One region of the Streptomyces sp. NBC_00370 genome, then DNA from elsewhere that is predicted to be linked to it. Evidence: riboswitches for the same ligand, from Rfam matches in the RefSeq annotation. Region 1 holds a riboswitch; each other region holds the start of a gene.
The links. Region 1 has a riboswitch for cyclic di-AMP ahead of OHS57_RS20665 (M23 family metallopeptidase). Riboswitches for the same ligand answer to the same signal wherever they lie in the genome.

Region 1 (5,003 bases):
GCCGTCCTGCTGATCTTCCTCTTCCGAAGACGCGACTTCACCGGCCTGGTGGACGGCGCGGTGGTCGCCGGCTTCACCGCGACCGGCTTCGCCTTCACCGAGAACATCCTCTACCTCGGCAACGCCTTCGGCGAGGACCGGGACTTCGGCCAGACGGGCTTCGCGACGTACACCGTCGCCACGTTCTTCGTACGGATCGTCATGTCACCGTTCGCGCACCCGCTGTTCACGGTCATGACCGGCATCGGCTTCGGGCTCGCCGCGCTGGCGCCCCCGCACCGCAAGCTCCGCCGCCTCGGGCTGCCGCTGCTCGGCCTGCTCCTGGCGATGGGCATGCACGCCCTGTGGAACGTGTCGTCGTCCGCCTTCGGCCCGTACGGCTTCTACGCGGTCTACGGCATGTTCATGTTCCCCGTCTTCGGCCTGGTGACCTGGCTGGTGATCTGGGCCAGACAGCGCGAGCTGCGCACCGTCGCCGCGCAGCTGCCCGCGTACGCGGCGGCGGGCTGGCTGGGGACGGCCGAGCCGGCCGCGCTGTCCTCGATGCGGGCCCGCACCATGGCGCGGGACTACGCGGGCCGTACGTACGGCACGACGGCCGCGCGGGCGGTCACCGAGTACGAGGTGACGGCGACCTCCCTGGCGTTCCTGCGCCACCGCGCCGGGCGCGGTCTCGCCGTCGGCGACTTCGCCGAGCGCGAGCGGGAGCTGCTGGACCGGCTGTGGGAGCGGAAGGAGCTGGCGGGGCCCGCGCTCACCTACGCGGCGCGGGCCACGGGCCGGGTCTGGGTGCCGCCGCCGTACGTCGACTACGACGGCTACAACCCGTACCGCCAGTACTGAGCCCGGATACCCGGGCCGCGGCGCCCCTACGCCGAGGCCGCCGTCAGCTCCGCGAGTTCTTCCGGCGTCAGTTCGAGATCCGCGACCGCCAGCAGCGACGGCAGCTGCTCGACCGTACGCGCGGAGGCGAGCGGCACAGCGACGGTCGGCTGCGCGGCCAGCCAGGCCAGCGCCACGGTCGCGACCTCGGCGCCGTGCGCCCCCGCGACCCGGTCGAGCGCGGCGAGGACCCGGGGACCACGGTCGGTGTTCAGATATTCGGCCGCGCCCTCGCTGCGTACGCTCTCGACGGTCGTGCCGGGCCGGTACTTGCCGGTCAGGAAGCCGCGGGCGAGCGAGAAGAACGGCACGGCGGCCAGCCCGTGCCGGGCGACGACGTCCCGCAGTTCGCCCTCGTAGCTGTCCCGCGAGACGAGGTTGTAGTTGACCTGGAGCGCCGCATAGCGGGCCAGGCCCTCCTTCTCGGCGAAGGTGACGGACTCGGACAGCCGCTCGGGCCCGATCTGGGAGGCGGCCACCGCGCGGACCTTGCCCTCCTTCACCAGCTGGTCGAGGGTCGTGACGATGTCCTCGACGGAGACGCTCGTGTCGTCGACATGCGTGTAGTACAGGTCGATGTAGTCGGTACGCAGTCGGCGCAGCGAGTCCTCGACCGCCGCCTTGATGTTCGCCGGCGCGAGCCCCTTGCGCTTCGGGTGGCTGGCGACCTTGGTGGCGATCAGGACGTCGGAGCGGTTGCCGCGTGAGGCGACCCAGTCGCCGATGATGGTCTCGGACTCGCCGCCCTCGTTGCCGTCGACCCAGGCGGTGTACGAGTCGGCGGTGTCGATGAAGTTGCCGCCCGCCGCCGTGTACGCGTCCAGTACGGCGAAGGACTGTGCCTCGTCGGCGCCCCAGCCGAAGACGTTGCCGCCGAGGGCCAGCGGGGAGACGTGGAGGTCGGAGGTGCCCAGCTTTCGCAGATCGGTCATTCGTCCATTGAACGCCGAAAGACCGACGACTCCGACGTCGGGGGGTGAGCGCCGGAGCCGCCGGGGTCTGGTGGGGTCAGGGGTTGATGCCCCTGGCCTGCAGCCATCCGTTCGGGTCGATACCGGTGCCGTCCGGGGTGTGCACCTCAAGGTGCAGATGCGGCCCGGTCACGTTGCCGGTCGCGCCGACGCGGCCGATCACATCGCCGGTGGTGACCTTCTGGCCCGCTGTGACGGTCATCGAGGACTGGTGGCAGAACCACAGCTCCGTGCCGTCCTCCAGCTCCAGGACCGTGCGGTAGCCGTACGAGCCGGCCCAGCCGGCCGACTTGACGGTAGCGCTGTGGATGGCCTTGATCGGGGTGCCCGTGGGCGCGGCGAAGTCCAGTCCCGTGTGGTAGCCGGAGGCCCACATGGAGCCGGCCTCACCGAAGGTGGAGGTGATCGTGTACGAGGCGACGGGGAGGGTGTAGCTGGAGGCGAGCTTCGCGAGCCGGAGCTCCTCGGCCTTCTTCTTGGCCGCTTCCTCCGCCTTCTGCTTCGCCTCTTCGACCTTCTTCTGGGCCTCGGTCTGCTGCTTCTTCGCCTCGGCCTCGGCCTGCTTCGCCGCGGTGGTCTCGGCGGCCGCCTGGGCCGCCTGGTCGGCCTCCGCCTGCTGGTGCTCGGCCTGCTGGAGGATCCGGGCCCGCAGGGCCTCGCCCGCGTCGCCGCCGGCGGTCGCGCCGTGCTGGACCGCGGAGCTCGCCACCAGGTCCGTGCCGCCGAGGGGGGCGCTGGCCAGGATGTTCGGCTCGGTCTCGTCCGGCAGCAGCGCGCTCACACCGGGCAGCGACTTGGCGTCCGGGATGTGGTCGGTTATCGCGTCCGGCAGCGAGATGGAGACCGCGGGCTTCTCCTGCGCCGTGGCGATACCGCCGGCGCCGACGGCGGCGATGACACCGACACCGAGGACCGTGGAGCTGCGGGCGAGTCCGTTGCGCTGCTTGGCGACGCGATGCCTGCCGCGTACCGGGAGGACGGACTCCTCGGTGGGATTCCACTCACCGGTGGGATTCCAGTCGCCCCAGGCCCCGTCCGGCGGGGCTTCGGTGGCGAGGCCGCCGAAGGGAGATGTTTCGAGGGAGGCCTCGGGGGCAGGCTTGTTGGACGCCACTGGGGCGCTCTCCTTTCCTTCCTTCTCGCCTACCGGGTTAGCTGACGGGTTCGGAGCAGGAAGGTCTCCTACGGGTGCGACTCGCTGCTTTGCGGCAGCAAGAAACTCCCGATTCACCCCAATTGTTGGTTCCCCGGTTCCCTTGCGGGATTCGGCGCGTGCGCACGGCGCCATCTCTGACGACGGCTGGGACGACCGCGCTGCGTTATCGAACGTTAATAGAGACCAGGCCGTTATTCCAAGCTGTTCCCGGTGATCGTTAACAAGTTCGCATCGGACGTAACAGGACACATGCAGGCGCAAGTGGGCGAGTTGACGGGTTTACGGACCCACACGTGTTTCTGATGGTGTGTCAGTAGTTATGCGCAGGGGCGCCGTTCGAACACGGAAGGTAGCGGGACGGGATCCGGACAGGATCCGGCGAGCGATACGCGCGATCTACGGCACGACCAGCGCGGCCCTACGGCACGACCGGCATCGTTCTGCGCCGCTCGGGCTGCCCCTCCGCCGGCCTGCTGACCGCGAGCAGCGCCATGTCGTCGTTGGGGCCGCCGCCCGTGTGCACCCGTACGTCGCCGATCATCGCGTCGAGCAGTTCGTCGGGCCCCGGGAAGATCACCCCGTCCAGCCGGCCGCGCGGGTCGTAGAAGACGCCCTGCCGGTCACGCGCCTCGGAGAGGCCGTCCGTGTAGAAGAGCAGCGTCGCGCCCGTCGGGTAGTCGATCTCGTCGGCGCGGTCCGGCCACCCGCCCAGCTCGGCCATCCCCAGCGGCAGCGCGAACTCGGTCGGCGAGAGCATCAGCGCGGCGCCGTCGGCGAACAGCATCAGCGGCTCGGGGTGCCCCCGGTTGATCAGCCGCACGACGTCCTTGCCGTGCGGGATCTCGGCCAGCACGGCGGTGGTGAACCCCTCGAAGAGATCGATGGTGCCGCGCCGCGCGCCCTCGCGGGTCATGGCGCGCTCCAGCCGCTGCGCGACCCCCTCCAGCGAGCTCTCCTGCTCCGCCGCCTCCCGGAAGGCGCCGATGACCACGGACACCGTCTCGACGGCCCCGAGCCCCTTGCCCCGCACGTCGCCGACGACCAGCCGTACGCCGTGCGGGGTGTCCTGTACGGCGAACAGGTCTCCCCCGATGAACGCGCCCTCCTGCGCCGCCTCGTACCGCGCGGCGATGTGCAGCCCGCCGATCCGGTCGGCGGGCGTCGGCAGGACGGCGCGCTGGGCCGTCTCGGCGATGATCCGGGCAGAGGTCAGCCGCTCGTTGGTGCGGCGGACGATGCGGTTGATGGCGAGCGCGAGGACGGAGACCACCAGGATCGTCAGCAGCTCGGTGAACGCCTGGAGTCTGAAGAGCCCGTCCCCGAAGACGCGCAGCACGATGTCGATCGCCACGGCGGCGGTGCCCGTCAGCAGGGTGCCCGTCAGGGTGAAGAAGGGCGCGGCGACCAGCGGGGCCGCGGCGAAGAAGGGGGACGCGGTGAAGCGGGTGGGGGTCGCCGAGTCGAAGACGACCCCGACGAAGATGACGAAAGCCGGCATACAGCGCACGATCCAGCGCGCGCGGGGGCTCTGGTCGCCGTCCGCGCGTTGCACTCTGCGCGCTGCCGGAGTCTTACGGCTCCCAAGCATCCCCACCAGTTGTCTCTCCTGCCGCTCCGGCTACGGTCGCGGACGGTACCGCGCCCCACCAAGGCTGGCCGCTGCCGCGCCGGGCTGCGACCCGCATCGACCGAGTGGGCTACCGGCACGCCCGGCGAAGATCCGGCCGTCCACTCCGACGATCCGCCCCTCGGCCGGACGACGCAAGCTCTGACAGCGAGCTCTTGCGCCTGGTCGGGCGGCGGAATCACCGAAGGCCCGGATCCAGTGTGGATCCGGGCCTTCGGTGGTGAGTAGCGGGGGCAGGATTTGAACCTACGACCTCTGGGTTATGAGCCCAGCGAGCTACCGAGCTGCTCCACCCCGCGTCGGTAAACCCAACTCTACGGCATCCCGATCAAGATCATCTCCACTCTCGGGCTGCCACGGTTTTCAG
Region 2 (5,003 bases), 2.6 Mb from region 1:
CGCGGCCGAGGGGCACACCTACACCGACGAGGAGGCCGCCCGCTGGACGGACCTCGACCCGCTGTTCCCGTACAGCCGCCATCCGCACAGGTCGGCGGGGCTGCCGTGCCGCACGGGCGAGTCCGTGATCTCGGTGGACGGTGCCGGTACGGTACGGCGCTGCCACTTCGTCCCGGCCGAGCTGGGCAATCTCTACGACGGTTCGTACCGCGCGGCGCTGCGCCCCCGCGCCTGTCCGCTCGCGGTGTGCGACTGCCACATCGGCTATGTGCATCTGGAGACGCTGCCGTTGTACGACGTGTTCGCCGGCGGTGTGCTGGAGCGGATCCCCGCCGCGGCCGGCAGGCCCGGGTCTCCCCCGGGCGGGCTCTCAGTGGTCCAGCGGGAGCAGGTCGGGCCGCTTCGCGGCGACATGGTCACCTGACGACTCGCCGCGCAGCCGCCTGCCGATCCAGGGCACCAGGTGTTCCCTGGCCCAGTTGATGTCGTCGCGCCGCACCTCGAAGGCGCCGCGCGGTGCCTGCGGTGGCCAGAGCTGGTCCGGGTCGGCCGGTACGTCGAGGCCGAGCACCTGTGCTGCGCGCAGCGCGACCCGGGTGTGGCCCTCGGGGGACAGATGCAGCCGGTCGGCGTCCCAGGCGCGCCGGTCCTGCACGGACCTCAGGGACCAGAGGTCGAGGACGGGGCAGTCGTAGCGGTCGGCGATGGCCCGTACATGGGCGGTGTAGGTGGCGATCTTGCCGCGCAGATGGCGCAGGACGGGCACGCCCCGGGTGTCGAACCCGGTGGTGATCATGACGGCGGGTACCGCGCCCGCGAGGTCGGCGACGGCGCGTTCGAGCCGTTCGGCGACATCGTCGGGGTCGGTGCCCGGCCGGATGATGTCGTTGCCGCCGGCACAGAACGTCACGAGATCCGGGGCGAGTTGCTTCGCGCGCGGAATCTGCTCGGCGACGATCTGGTCGAGGAGCCTGCCCCGTACGGCGAGATTGGCGTAGCGGAAATCGCCGTGGGCCGTGTCCACGGGTGCGTGGCACACCGGCAATTGGTCGGCGAGCAGGATCGCCAGCCGGTCCGCCCAGCCTATGTACCGGCCGTCCGGCCCCGGATCTCCTACACCTTCGGTGAAACTGTCACCGATCGCGGTGTACGACCCGATGACGTCATGTCTTCTTGATCTCGAATCGTTTGCCACGTCTCCATATGCTCCTCTTACGGATGTGACCTACGCGACCGTAAGGAGGGGTTGACGGGTGGTGAGAAATGCCACCGGTCAAGTTCTGCAAAAGCCGGAATAGCCGCCGCCCGCGACGAAGCGGACGGCGGCCATTCCGGTTGATCGACGTGGCGGGACGGTTCAGACCGTGACGCCGTGCGCGCGCAGGTAGGCCAGCGGGTCGATGTCCGAGCCGTAGTCGGGGCCGGTGCGGATCTCGAAGTGCAGGTGCGGGCCTGTCACATTGCCGGTCGCGCCGGAGACACCGATCTGCTGTCCCTCGGTGACGGTCTGCCCGGCGGAGACGTTGAGGGACGACATGTGGCCGTACTGCGAATAGTCGCCGTCGCTGTGCCGGATGACGACCTGGTTGCCGTACGAGCCGCCCCAGCCCGCCGTGACGACGGTGCCGGCGGCGACGGCCTTGACCGTGGTGCCGGTGGGCACCACGAAGTCGGTGCCGGTGTGGTAGCCGCTGGACCACATGGCGCCGTTCTGGTGGTACGGCGTGCCGATGGGGGCGCCGTCGACCGGCAGGGTGTAGCCGCCGTCGGTCTGCTTCGTGGCGGCCGCCGGGGTCGCGGTGGCGGCGGTGGTCTTCGCCGCGGCGCTCGGGGCCGCCGCCGCCGGTGCCTTCGCGCCGATGGTCAGCTTCGTACCGGGCCTGATCAGGGACGGGTCGGAGCCGATGACCGAGCGGTTGTCGTCGTAGAGCTTGTGCCAGCCGCCGCTCACCTGCTCCCTGGCCGCGATCTTGGACAGATAGTCCCCGGGGACCACGGAGTACGTCGTGGCCGCCTTCGCCGGGGCGGTCCTGACCGACGCTGCCTTCGCCGGGGCCGCCTTCACGGGCGCCGCGGTGGGTGCGGCGTGTTCGGCCGCGTGGGCGCCGGTGGCGCCGATGAACGGCATCGCGAGCGCGGCGCCGCCGGCGCCCGCGGCGGCGAATCCACGGGCGAGTGAACGGGACTTGGGACGGCGGTGCTTACCCTTTCCGGGCATGGCGAATTTCCTCTCCTGCGCCTGCGAGGTGAGCTGTCGGGTTAGGGCCGGAGCTGCCCTGCCGCGCTTGTCGCGCGACTTCACCCCAAGCCGTCCGGACATCCGGAATCGGCGTACTACCTGGGTCCCCCGCTCCTGCCACACGTGGGTGGATGGGAATTCCGGGCGGCGGCAGGATTCGGCGTTCCGCTCGGATTGACGGTGACGGTAAGCGAGCGGGGACGGCGGTAACAAGCCGTTCGGTGAATTCACCCACGGCCGCCCGGACAACACGTCGGAGCGCCGGTCACCCTGCGTGGATTACGGATCTTCGAATTCCCCCGGACCACGGAATTCCGTTTCTCTCCTCCGCCACGGACCGTCACCGATATGATCCTGCTCACCAGCATGGCGCCCATTTCCCCCGCGCTCGGGGCACGTTGGGTCAATGTTCCCAATACGGACACCCGATACGGGCAGGTCACGTCAGAACCGATGCCATAAAGTCGGAAGCCGACATCGCCGTCCCCCCGGGTCGGCGCCAGATCTGGAGGAGCTTCCGTGACACAGCAGCTGCCACCCGTCCCGTCGACAGAGCCCGAGCTGACCGGAGTACGCAATTTCCGTGACGTCGGCGGGCTGCCGACGACCGACGGACGGCGGGTGCGGCACGGCAAGCTGTTCCGCAGCGGCCATCTCGCGTCGGCCGCCGCCGCCGACGCCGCGTTCCTCGCCTCGCTCGGGCTGCACACGGTCTTCGACTTCCGTAACTCCGCCGACCTCAAGCTGGACGGCCCCGACATCGAGCTGCCCGGCGTGCGGAACGTGAACATCCCGCTCAGCGACCCGGCGGACGGCGCGCAGTTCTGGCGGCTGGTCCGGCAGGGCGATCTCGACCAGCTGCGGGCGATCCTCTCGGAGGACAGGGCCGCCGAGCGGATGACCGGCTCGTACCGGTCGATGCCCGTCGAGCGCGCGGCCGAGCTGAGCCGCGTCCTGCACGCCCTCGCCGACGACGACCTCCCCGCGCTGCTGCACTGCGCCGCGGGCAAGGACAGGGCCGGGGTGACGATGGCGGTGACCCTGCTGGCCCTCGGGGTGGACAGGGACGCGATCGAGGAGGACTACCTCAAGTCCAACGACCCGCGCAGGCGGTATCTGGTGCACCGCGACGACACCTCACCGACCGGGCGCTCCGCCGAGGTGATGGAGCTGCTCAGTCCGCTGTTCGAGGCCCGCGCCGCGTATCTGGCCGCCGCCTTCGAGACCATCGACACCACGTGGGGCTCCACGGACAGCTATCTGGCCGAGGGCCTGTCGCTGGCCCCCGAGACCCGCGAGCGGCTGCGCGCGAATCTCCTGACCGACGGCGACGCCTGAGGCGACCGCCGTACCAGCGGCAGTGACCGGCCTACTTCCCGACCGTGAAGAGCAGGTACAGGAAGCCGGCGAAGAGATGGCCGGCCACCAGATAGGCGAAGAGCCGCACGACGAGGGTCTTCGGCAGCGTCCACTCCTTGCGGGCGGGCTTGGGCGCGGGCTCGGTTGCGGGATTCTCCGACATGGGACGACCTCTTCTTCCGTGCGGGGGCGGGCAGGTCAGCGGCGATGGGCCGGGCCGCCGAGACACAGCTCGGCGGTCGGGCTCTGCAGCAGGGTGTGGACGAACAGCAGCTCGGTGCCCGGCGGACCGGCGGCGGCGATGCGGTGCGGGGTGAGCGAGTCGAAGTGCGCGCTGTCCCCCGGGTCGAGCACATGGACACCGTCGCCGAGGCCCAGCCGTAGCCGGCCTTCGAGGACGTAGATCCATTCCTCCCCCGGGTGCACCCTGATCAGGTCGCCCTGGGCGCCGTACGGCACGGTGACCCGCAGCGGCTGCATCGCCCGGCCGGAGCCGCCCGCCTGGTGGTACGTCCAGCCGTCGGCCTCGACGGCCTCGGTGCGTCCCGCGCGGACGATCGGGTCACGCTCGGGCGGCATCTCACCCAGCAGATCGGAGACCGTCGTACCGTAGATCCTGGCCAGGGCCAGCAGCATGGGCAGTGACGGCTGCCGGCCGCCGGTCTCCAGACGGGACAGGTGGGCGGCCGAGAGCCCCGCGCGCAGGGCGGCGGCCTCCAGGGTGAGCCCCCGGCTGCGGCGCAGTTCACGCAGCCGGGGCGCGACGCCCGGAAGTTCGTCGGGCAGCTGGTCCGCCGCCCGTCCGGCAGGAGGTGTGGTCATGCCTCCATTGCGCCAGGGATTTTCCTCCGAGGCAAATTTCTTGCCTCGGAGGCAAATGTCGCGCCTATCGGTTGGCGACCGCCTGCTTCACCAGTGTCTTGCCGAAGTCCCACATCAGTCCGCCGCCGCCGTGCGCGTCGTCCATGACGGCGGTGAAGGCGTCCACGAACCGGTCCACCTCACGCTCACCGATGGTCAGCGGCGGAATCAGCTTGATCACTTCGAGGAAGTCGCCGGACACCTGGGTGAGGATGCGGTGCTTCTGGAGCAGCGGTACGACGACCATCTGCGCGAAGAGCCCCTTGCGGGCCGCCTGGAGCATGGTCCAGCGGCTCCGCAGCTTGATCGAGTTCGGCCGGCCGAACTCGATGCCGATCATCAGCCCCCGGCCGCGCACGTCGTGCAGCAGCTCGTAGCGCGGCACCAGCTCGGCCAGCCGGGTCCTGAGCAGATCGCCGGTGGTCCTGGCGTTGGCGACGATCTGCTCGTCCTCCATCACGGACAGGACGGCGAGTCCCGCCGCCATGGCCTGCGCGTTGGAGCCGAAGCTCGCCGAGTGGACGAGCACCCGGTCCATCGACGA
Region 3 (5,003 bases), 3.8 Mb from region 1:
GCCGCCAGAACGGTTTCTCCATGTCGAGCCGCGGCCTGATTCCACCGGTGCGCCGGGCGAGTTCGACAAGGGATTCCAGCCGGCCCTCCTCCAGCAGGGTGGCCCGCAGTCTCCCGACGGCCGGCATTCCTTCTCTGACGCCCGGTGGGAAACATTCCAGCGCCATCTTCCGAACGACATCGAAATAGGTGCGCAGTTGAGCCCCGGTCCGTTGCAGAACGCGCGGCTCGGTCACCGGACGGAGTAATTCCACCCGATAGGAACGCCGTAGCAGTCTGTCGCGCAACTCCCCCGGTTCCGTGCCCTCCTTGACGGCCTCGACGACATGCCGCAGATGGCGGTAGTACGTGTCGGCCGTCGTGACGCCGCTGCTGTTGTTCCCGCCGTCCGCCCTGCGGACCCAGCGGTAGGTCGGATAGTCACCGAGAATGGAGACGGTGCGCGCCCGGGTGTAGGCGCGGGCCATGAAGAGCTGGTCCTCCAGCCGGACGCGCCCTTCGGGAAATGTGATGCCGTGGTCCAGCAGAAAGGATCTCCGGAACATCTTGTGCGGCGTCAGGCTCTCGATCAGTGGCGCGTCCTTGACCGTGCAGCGCTCGACGGTCCGTTTGAACACGTTGCTCGGTCCCGTCATCGTGCCGTACATCTTGCCAAGCACGATGTCCGAGTCGTTCCGCTCACCCAGCCTGACCAGGCGTTCCAGTGACTCCGGGGCGAGTTCGTCGTCCTGGTCGACGAACTGCACGTACTTGCCGCGGGCCAGTCGCACGCCGACGTTGCGGGGCTTGCCCGGCCAGCCGGAGTTCTCCTGATGGTGGACGCGCACATGCGGGTGGCGGGCGGCGAGCCGGCGCAGCCGCTCGGCCGAGTCGTCCGTCGACCCGTCATTCACATAGAGAATCTCGTAGGCGTCGGAGCCAAGGCTCTGGCCGGTCAGTGATGCGGCGCAGCGATCCAGATGCTCTCCGGCGTTGTAAACCGGAATCACTATGCTCACTTTCAGCATTCGGGCCCCCTCGTCAACAGCGGCGGTCACCGAGTGAGATTCACACACCCCTCAGAAGGTTGTACGTAAATATGACTTCGACACGACGGGTGCCGTTTCCCTGACGTTCATTCAGCCCAGCGGGCCGGCGCCGGGCGCGGGCGGCGCGGATGGCCACTTGACACCTGTTCAGAAACGCCCCGACGGGCTATCGTCCCCAGGGATCGCACTCTGCGCATCGTTGCCGATGCGTCCCACCGCGGGCAGGAGTCACGCCCCGCTCCGAGACCCCGGAGGCCCGGCGATGCTCTTCTGGACCCTCGCTCTGCTGCTCACCCTGATCGCCTTCGGCAGCATCGGCTACGCGATGGCCGGCCTCGGCCGGGGCAGCGGACGTACCGGTGCGCGCCGTATCGGCGACTGCACGATGCGCCATGTCCCCCGCATGCCGAACGGGCCCACCCCCGCCGGACGTGTGCGTCGTCCGGCCGGAGTGGGCCCGTCAGGTGGGTGAAGGTCCGGTCAGTAGGGACCGTTCACGTTGTCGATCGAGCCGTAGGTGGCAGCCGCGTAGTTGCACGCGGCGGTGATGTTGGCCACCGGGTCGTAGCTGTCCATGGACGTGCCGTCCACGTGGTACGCCTGGAACGTCGGGTCGATGACCTGCAGCAGTCCCTTGGACGGCGTGCCGGCGGCGGCGTTCGAGTCCCAGTTGTTGATGGCCGCCGGGTTGCCCGACGACTCCCGCATGATGTTGCGGTAGATGCCGTCGTAGCTGCCCGGGATGCCGTGGGCGGCCATGATGTCCAGCGACTCCTTGATCCAGCCGTCCAGGTCGTTGGTGTACGACGCGGCCGCCGTCTGGATGGGGGTGGTGCTCGTACCGCCCTGGGCGCTCTTGCCGGACGGGACGGCCGCCGCCGTGGCGGGCTTGGCCTCGGCCTTCGGGGCACTCTTCGGAGCGCTCTTCGTGACAGTCCTGTCGGCGGTCGTCGCCGCCGTCCTCGACGCCGCCTTCCCGCCCAGGGTCAGCTTGAGGCCGGGGTGGATCAGCGACGGGTTGCCGCCGACGGCCTGCCGGTTGTCCTGGTAGAGCTTCTTCCAGCCACCGCTCAGCGAGTGGGTGCGGGCGATCTTGGCGAGCGAGTCACCGGAGACCACGGAGTACGTGGTCGGCGCGGCCTTCTTGGCGGCCACGACGGACGCGGGGGCCGATTTCACGGCCGACTCGACGGCCGAGCTGTGGACGGACGGCGCCGCTGTGGCGGTGGTGGCGGCCACCAGCGGGATGGTGAGCGCCGCACCACCCGTACCGAATGCGATAAGGCGTCGGGTGAGCCGGCCGGTACGGGGACGACGGTGCTTCTTGGGCATGACTAATTCCTCTCCGTCGCCTGCGAGGTGAGCTGTCGGGTTCGGACTGGAGATGTCCGGCCACATGAATGTGGCTTCACCCCTAGCCGGTCCTGTTTACGGACCGGCGGCTTACCTTGGGTCCCCCGCTCCTGCCGTAAGTGAGTGGGATTGGGTTTTCCGGACGGCGGCAGGATTAGGCGGTCCACCCGGAGTGACGTGAACGTAAGCGACAAAGACCGGCCTGAACAAGTCCGGGATTACAGGAACATCTCGAATCGGGAATCCGACGGTTCGACATCTCGTTACCGGAACAAGATCCGAGAACTCAACTTTCCTTCTGTGCGCGGGAAATAGCAGCCGGCCGCGCGCACGCCCGACATGTCCTTACGTGACACACATCACGGGGATATACCGCAACCGCGCGCTCCAACGAGGAACGCCGAACGACAAGTTGACCTATCGGTGGCTATACGGACTTGAAGGTCAATACCGCCAAATCGCCCATATGGGAAGCGCGCGTGTGGTCGCGGACGAGGCAAGTGCCGTTGCCGCGCGCGGTATCCTTCCCTACGGCCGTCCCAGCCCGCCAAGCCCACTGACAGCTCTGGACGGGCCGTTTTCGAGGAGCAAGACGCGTGAGCGAGAACGAAGCACTGATCACCTTCGTCCGGGCCCGGCTGGACGAGGAGGAGCAGATCGCGCGCAACGGTGGCAGCGACACGTGGCGGTGCCCGCCGGACCGGCCGGGCGAGGTGCACAGCTCCACGGGCCCGATCGCCTTCAGCATGAAGGACTACGGCTACGACCATCACATCGCCCACCAGGACCCGGCGCAGACCCTCCGCCGTATCGAGACCACCCGGGTACTCATCGGCGAGTACGCGGAGGTGGCCGAGCTGGACGTGGACCGCCCCGCCCGTGACTTCCCCTCCGGGCGCGCGGTCGGCCTGGGCTTCGTCGTCCGGCAGATCGCGGCCGAGCACGCGGGACACCCCGACTACCGGGTGAAGTGGCTTCCCCGGTTCGCCGGTTGAGCTGACGGAGGGCGGACACCGCCGCACCGAATATCGCTTTCGCGGCGGACGTCCGACGGTTAATCTCCGAACGACGGCCGACCCCGTGAGGAGCTGAGATGCCCGGTCACCCGAGCGCGCGTTGACGTAGGTCCCGACCGACCTGTCATCGCGTGCCGCCTCTGATCGCGGCACGGCGAGCCTTTTCCTCAGCCCTCGGCGCCCCAAGGGGTCACTGTGCCGTTCCGTCTTCCCGCCCTGTCGCGGGACCGTGATTTCCGCAGTCTCTGGGCCGGCCAGAGCGCCTCGCAGCTCGGGGCACAGGCCGCGCAGGTCACACTGCCGCTCGTCGCCGTGGTGGCACTGCACGCGGGCGCCGGTCAGCTCGGCGCCCTCCGCGCGGTGCAGCAGGCACCGATCCTGCTGTTCTCGCTCTTCGTGGGGGCGTGGGTGGACCGCAGGCGCTCCCGCACCATGATGGTGCTGGCCGACGCGGGCCGCGCCGTGGCACTGGCCGTGATCCCGGTCTGCTGTCTTCTCGGGGTGCTCGGCGTTCCGGTGCTGTTCGTGGTCGCTTTCCTGGTGGGCGTACTGAGCGTGTGCTTCGACGTGGCGTACCAGGCGTCGCTGGTACGCCTGGTGCCACGCGACCAGCTCGCCCAGGGCAACAGCCTGCTGGAGGGCAGCAGGTCGGCGGCGCAGATCGGCGGCCCCGCGCTCGGCGGGGCGATGGTCTCGCTGCTCTCCGTACCGGTCGCCGCGGCGGCCAACGCCTGCTTCTTCGTCCTGTCGTCCCTGTCGGTCCGGCGGATCAGCCGCAACGAGCCGGTACCCCTGTCCGGGGCGGGATCCGGGCCCGGGTCCGAGGGGCGGTCCGCCGTCCGGATGTGGCGGCAGATCCACGAGGGACTGCGTCTGGTCGTCAGCGACGGCTCGCTGCGGGCCGTGGGGATCTGCTCGGCCCTCTTCCAGTTCTCCTTCGCCGGTCTGATGACCGTCTATCTGCTCTTCCTGTCGCGCACCCTGCAGCTGCCGGGCACCGCCGTCGGCCTGGCGCTCGCGGCCGTCGGTCCCGGCGCGCTGGCGGGTTCGCTGCTGGCGGCGTGGCTGCCCGGAAGGATCGGGTACGGCCTGGTGCTGGTGTCGGCGGCCGTGCTCGGGGACGGCGTACTGCTGTGCGTCCCCGCGCTGCACGGGTCGGGCGCCGCCACCCTCGCCCTGCTCATGGCGGTGAACTTCGTCTTCGGCGTCTTCGGCCAGCTGGTCGACGTCACGGTCATGGCGGTCCGGCAGGCCGTGACGCCCGTGCGGATCCAGGGCCGGGTCGTCGCGACCGTCAACGTCGTCGGCATGGGTCTGACCCCGCTCGGGTCACTGCTCGGCGGCTTCCTGGCCGCCGGCTGGGGACCGCGTACCGCGCTCCTGGTGACCGCGGCCGGTCTGCTGCTGTCGCCCCTGTTCATGGTCTTCTCACCCCTGGCGCGGCTGGGGAGAAAACTGCCGGTAGCCGCCGTGCCCGATTGAGCGAAAGGCAGCGGAAACGCGTTGAACAAAACGCATCGCTGGGCCGTACACCTGTCTGCGGCCCCGACCCTCTGTGCCTGGTCCGCCACGTCATCACCGGGCCTCGCGCGGAAGGAACTTGGGTT
Region 4 (5,003 bases), 1.8 Mb from region 1:
CGCCCGACTGGGTGAAGAGCCCGATGCGGCCGCGGTGCGGCGACTGCGGTGTGAGGGAGGCGTTCAGCCGTACGTCGGCCGCGGTGTTGATGATCCCGAAGGCGTTGGGGCCGATGAGCCGCATCCCGTACGAGCGGGCCTGCCGCAGCAGGGCGCGCTGGCGCTCCCTGCCCCGGTCGCCGCTCTCGGCGTATCCGGCGGAGAGCACGACCACGCCCCGTACGCCGTGCGCGCCGCAGTCGGCGACGGCGTCCGGCACCCGGCCGGCGGGTACGGCGATGACGGCCAGGTCGACCGGGCCTTCGACGGCGGCGACCGAGCGCAGGGCGGGTACGCCGTCCAGCTCGCCCTCGTCGTCGGCGAAGGCGCTGTTGACCGCGTACGTACGGCCGGTGAAGCCGGCGCCGAGGAGGTTGCGCAGGACCGTGCGGCCGACGCCGCCGGGGGTCCGGCTGGTGCCGACGACGGCAACGGATCCGGGGGCCAGCAGCCGCTGCACCGAGCGCGCCTCGGCCCGCTGCTCACGGCCGCGCTGCACGGCCAGCGACTCGGCGGTGGGTTCGAGGTCGAGGGTGAGGCGTACGGCGCCGTCCTCGAAGCTGCGCTTCTGGGTGAATCCGGCGTCCCGGAACACCTTGATCATCTTGTTGTTGGCGGGCAGCACCTCGGCGGCGAAGCGCCGGATGCCGCGCTCGCGTGCGACCGCCGCGATGTGTTCGAGCAGTGCGGAGGCGACGCCGCGCCCCTGGTGGGCGTCCTGGACGAGGAAGGCGACCTCCGCCTCGTCGGCGGGCGCCGAGGCCGAGCGGCCCAGCTCGTCGATCCGGTCGTAGCGGACGGTCGCGATGAAGTCGCCGCCCACGGTGACGGCGAGTCCGACCCGGTCCACGTAGTCGTGGTGGGTGAACCGGTGCACGTCCTTGTCGGAGAGCCGGGGGTACGGCGCGAAGAAGCGGTAGTACTTGGACTCGTCGGAGACCTGCTCGTAGAAGCTCACCAGCCGTTCGGCGTCGTCGGCGGTGATGGGCCTGATCCGCGCGGTGCCTCCGTCGCGCAGCACCACGTCTGCTTCCCAGTGATCGGGGTACGCGTGATCCGACGGCGTCATACGTCAAGCCTATGGCCTGACCCGCGGCGTTCGCAGCGGTCGCGGCCGGTGGCGGGGCGGGGCACCCTGGGGCGGCAGAACCGTTTTGGCCGCACATGAGACACTGGTCTAGACAACCTCTTGAGACTTGAAGGGCAACACCATGGCTGAGCGCCGCGTCAACGTCGGCTGGGCCGAGGGCCTGCACGCCCGCCCCGCATCCATCTTCGTCCGCGCCGCCACGGCCTCCGGCGTCCCCGTCACGATCGCGAAGGAAGGCGGCAGCCCGGTCAACGCCGCGTCCATGCTGGCCGTGCTGGGACTCGGTGCGCAGGGCGGCGAGGAGGTCGTGCTCGCTTCCGACGCGGACGGCGCCGACGCCGCGCTGGACCGGCTGTCGAAGCTGGTGGCCGAGGGACTGGACGAGCTTCCCGAGACGGTCTGACCCGCCCGGCGCGTCCGAAGCGTCCGTAGCCAAGCGGCGGTGACCCCCGGATCCGGGGGTCACCGCCGCTTGGCTGTCCGCGTGGGCCCGCGGGGGCCGCCGGTGTCAGACGTGCACGCCGTGCTTGCGCAGATACGCCAGCGGGTCGACGTCCGTGCCGTACTCCTGGCCGGTCCTGGCCTCGAAGTGCAGATGCGGTCCTGTGGCGTTGCCCGTCGCCCCCGAGAGGGCGATCCGCTCCCCCGGCGTGACGGACTGGCCGACCGTCACCTGGATCGAGGAGAGATGGCCGTACTGCGTGTACATGCCGTCGCGCATCCGGATCACCACGTTGTTGCCGTAAGCGCCGCCCCAGCCCGCCTCCACGACGGTGCCGGCGCCGACGGCGACCACCTCGGTGCCCGTGGCGGCGTGGAAGTCGATGCCGGTGTGGCTGCCGGACGACCACAGCGCCCCGCCGCTCTCGTACCCGGTGCTCACGTACGAGTGCGCGACCGGCGTCCGGAAGGCGTTCAGCCGCTTGCGCGCGGCGGCGCGCGCGGCGCGCTGCCTGGCCTCGCGCACCTCTTGGGCGCGCGCCTCGGCCTTCCGCTTCGCCTCCGCCCTGGCCTCGGCGACCCGCTTCGCCTGCTCGGCGGCGGCCCGCTGGGCCGTCGCCTGGGCGGCGATGGTGTCGCTTATCGAATCGCCGATGACGATGGCCTGGGTGGTGCTGCTGCCCTGTCCTGCGGCCGGGCCCTCGGGCTCGGCGGCGAGCGCCTGGGAGGACAGTGCTCCGACGACTCCGCTGACGGTGAGCGTCGCGACGCCCGCCACGCTCATGCTCCTGCGGGTGGGACGTCTGCGGGCACGGTGCTTCCCGGTGGGACGGGTGAACGCCATGGAGTGGCTGATCCTTTCCTTCCTTCTCGCCTACCGGGTTAGCTGACGGGTTCGGAGCAGGAAGGTCTCCTACGGGCACCTCCGCACGGCCGGCGAAGGCATCCGATTCACCCCAGGGACATGGGTCCCCGGCTCCCCAGGCTCGCGCCTGACGGGGACTCGGCGATGGCTGCCCGATGCCGCGGACGCGGCTGGTGACTGGCGGACAGCCCGACCGACGCTAAGCGGGCGGACTTCGCATCACCAAAGCCGCGCGGGCATTTGTAGCGCACACCACAGGGCAGAGCGGGCAAAAGGGAGAACCCCGGCCACCCGCACCGGGGTTCTCCCCTGAGGTCCTGCCGCTCGGATCGGCCCTTACGGACGGATCAGCCCGCGACGACCGTCACATCGCCGATACCGAGAGCCGTGACCGGCTCCTTGATCTGCGCGGCGTCACCGACGAGCACCGTGACGAGCCGGTCGACCGGGAACGCGTTGACGGCAGCGGCCGTCGCCTCGACCGTGCCCGTCTCGGCCAGCCGCGCGTACAACTGCGCCTGGAAGTCGTCCGGGAGATGCTGCTCGACCTGGTCGGCCAGCGTCCCGGCGACCGAGGCGGCCGTCTCGTACTTCAGCGGGGCGACCCCGACCAGGTTCTGCACGGCGACGTCCCGCTCGGCCTCGGTGAGACCGTCCGCCGCGAGGGTGCGCAGCACCGTCCAGAGGTCCTCCAGCGCCGGGCCGGTGGACTCCGTGTCCACCGAACCGCTGATGGCGAGCATCGCGGCGCCCGTGCCGTCGGCGGCCGAGCGCAGCACCTGGCCGAACGCCCGTACGCCGTACGTGTAGCCCTTCTCCTCACGCAGCACCCGGTCGAGCCGGGAGGTGAGCGTGCCGCCCAGGCAGTACGTGCCGAGCACCTGGGCCGGCCAGACGCGGTCGTGCCGGTCGGCGCCGATGCGGCCGATCAGCAACTGCGTCTGTACGGCGCCCGGTCGGTCCACGATCACGACGCGGCCCGTGTCGTCGGCGGTGACGGCGGGCACCGGGCGCGGCTCTGCCGTGTTGCCCGTCCAGTCGCCGAGGCTGTCGGCGAGCACCTGGTCCAGATCGACGCCGGTGAGATCGCCGACGACCACGGCGGTCGCCGTGGCCGGACGGACGTACGCGTCGTAGAAGGCGCGCACGCCCGCCGCGTCGATCCGCTCGACCGTCTCCTCGGTGCCCTGGCGCGGCCGGGACATCCGCAGGGACGCCGGGAACAGCTCCTTGGAGAGCTGCTTGGCGGCGCGGCGGCCCGGGTTGGCCGTCTCGTGCGGGATCTCGTCGAGGCGGTTGCGCACCAGCCGCTCGATCTCGCTGTCCGCGAAGGCGGGGGCGCGCAGCGCCTCCGCGACCAGGCCGAGCGCCTTGGGCAGCCGGGAGACCGGCACTTCGAGGGAGACCCGGACGCCGGGGTGGTCGGCGTGCGCGTCGAGCGTGGCGCCGCAGCGCTCCAGCTCGGCGGCGAACTCCTCGGCCGAGTGCTTGTCGGTGCCCTCTGACAGGGCGCGCGCCATGATCGTGGCGATGCCGTCGAGCCCTTCCGGCTCGGCGTCGAGGGGGGCGTCGAGACAGATCTCGACGGCCACCACCTGCTGTCCCGGGCGGTGACAGCGCAGCACCGTCAGACCGTTGGCCAGGGCGCCCCGTTCGGGCGCGGGGAAGGCCCAGGGCCTGGCCTCGCCGGCCGTCGGCCGCGGGTGGAACTCCATGGTCGCGGCAGCCTCGGTCACTTGTCCGCCCCTTCGTGCTCGGTCTCTTCGGTGGCCGCTTCGTCAGCAGGCTCTTCGGCGGCGAGCGGTTCGTACACCAGGACCGCCCTGTTGTCGGGGCGCAGTCGCGCGGCGGCGACGGCCTTCACCTCGGCTGCCGTGATGTCCAGGACCCGGGTCACCGCGGTCAGGGCCAGCTGCGGGTCGCCGAACAGCACGGCGTACCTGCACAGTTCGTCGGCGCGGCCGGCGACCGTACCGAGCCGGTCCAGCCACTCGCGCTCCAGCTGCGCCTGCGCGCGCTCCATCTCCTCGTCGGTCGGGCCCTCCTCGGCGAGGCGGGCCAGCTCCTCGTCGACGGCGGACTCGATCTGCGGGATCTCCACGCCGCCCGACGTCTTGACGTCCAGCCAGCCGAGCGAGGGCGCGCCTGCGAGACGCAGCAGGCCGAAGCCCGCCGCCACGGCCGTACGGTCCCTGCGGACCAGGCGGTTGTGCAGCCGGGACGACTCGCCGCCGCCGAGGACGGTGAGCGCCAGGTCGGCGGCGTCGCACTCGCGCGTGCCGTCCTGCGGCAGCCGGTAGGCGGCCATCAGCGCACGGGCCGGCACCTCTTCCTGGATCTCCTCGCGCAGCTGCTCGCCGATGATGTCGGGGAGCGTGCCGTCACGCGGCGGCTTCTTGCCGTCGTGCGAGGGGATCGAGCCGAAGTACTTCTCGACCCAGGCCAGCGTCTGCGCCGGGTCGATGTCGCCGACGACCGACAGCACCGCGTTGTTGGGCGCGTAGTTCGTACGGAAGAACGCGCGGGCGTCGTCGAGCGTCGCCGCGTCCAGGTCGGCCATCGAGCCGA

Region 2: linked by a shared signal. The riboswitch ahead of OHS57_RS31955 (M23 family metallopeptidase) and the one ahead of OHS57_RS20665 (M23 family metallopeptidase) in region 1 are both predicted to bind cyclic di-AMP.
Region 3: linked by a shared signal. The riboswitch ahead of OHS57_RS03535 (LysM peptidoglycan-binding domain-containing protein) and the one ahead of OHS57_RS20665 (M23 family metallopeptidase) in region 1 are both predicted to bind cyclic di-AMP.
Region 4: linked by a shared signal. The riboswitch ahead of OHS57_RS28580 (M23 family metallopeptidase) and the one ahead of OHS57_RS20665 (M23 family metallopeptidase) in region 1 are both predicted to bind cyclic di-AMP.

The regions. Positions count from the first base shown of each region.
Region 1 is NZ_CP107968.1:4,622,308-4,627,310, reverse strand. It holds gene OHS57_RS20675 (PrsW family intramembrane metalloprotease) at 1-843, shown strand, start outside; gene OHS57_RS20670 (aldo/keto reductase) at 870-1,814, opposite strand; gene OHS57_RS20665 (M23 family metallopeptidase) at 1,891-2,967, opposite strand; cyclic di-AMP (ydaO/yuaA leader) riboswitch at 2,979-3,134, opposite strand; gene OHS57_RS20660 (PP2C family protein-serine/threonine phosphatase) at 3,428-4,597, opposite strand; tRNA gene OHS57_RS20655 (tRNA-Met) at 4,862-4,935, opposite strand; gene OHS57_RS20650 (hypothetical protein) at 5,000-5,003, opposite strand, start outside.
Region 2 is NZ_CP107968.1:7,188,113-7,193,115, reverse strand. It holds gene OHS57_RS31965 (STM4011 family radical SAM protein) at 1-424, shown strand, start outside; gene OHS57_RS31960 (SGNH/GDSL hydrolase family protein) at 371-1,195, opposite strand; gene OHS57_RS31955 (M23 family metallopeptidase) at 1,358-2,218, opposite strand; cyclic di-AMP (ydaO/yuaA leader) riboswitch at 2,222-2,379, opposite strand; gene OHS57_RS31950 (tyrosine-protein phosphatase) at 2,759-3,577, shown strand; gene OHS57_RS31945 (DUF6126 family protein) at 3,609-3,761, opposite strand; gene OHS57_RS31940 (helix-turn-helix domain-containing protein) at 3,797-4,420, opposite strand; gene OHS57_RS31935 (aspartate aminotransferase family protein) at 4,485-5,003, opposite strand, start outside.
Region 3 is NZ_CP107968.1:825,619-830,621, forward strand. It holds gene OHS57_RS03525 (glycosyltransferase family 2 protein) at 1-1,006, opposite strand, end outside; gene OHS57_RS03530 (hypothetical protein) at 1,290-1,499, shown strand; gene OHS57_RS03535 (LysM peptidoglycan-binding domain-containing protein) at 1,508-2,359, opposite strand; cyclic di-AMP (ydaO/yuaA leader) riboswitch at 2,362-2,526, opposite strand; gene OHS57_RS03540 (DUF6221 family protein) at 2,977-3,375, shown strand; gene OHS57_RS03545 (MFS transporter) at 3,592-4,878, shown strand; gene OHS57_RS03550 (sulfatase) at 5,002-5,003, shown strand, end outside.
Region 4 is NZ_CP107968.1:6,394,371-6,399,373, reverse strand. It holds gene OHS57_RS28590 (bifunctional acetate--CoA ligase family protein/GNAT family N-acetyltransferase) at 1-1,108, opposite strand, end outside; gene OHS57_RS28585 (HPr family phosphocarrier protein) at 1,251-1,532, shown strand; gene OHS57_RS28580 (M23 family metallopeptidase) at 1,638-2,414, opposite strand; cyclic di-AMP (ydaO/yuaA leader) riboswitch at 2,428-2,589, opposite strand; gene OHS57_RS28575 (M16 family metallopeptidase) at 2,783-4,150, opposite strand; gene OHS57_RS28570 (M16 family metallopeptidase) at 4,168-5,003, opposite strand, start outside.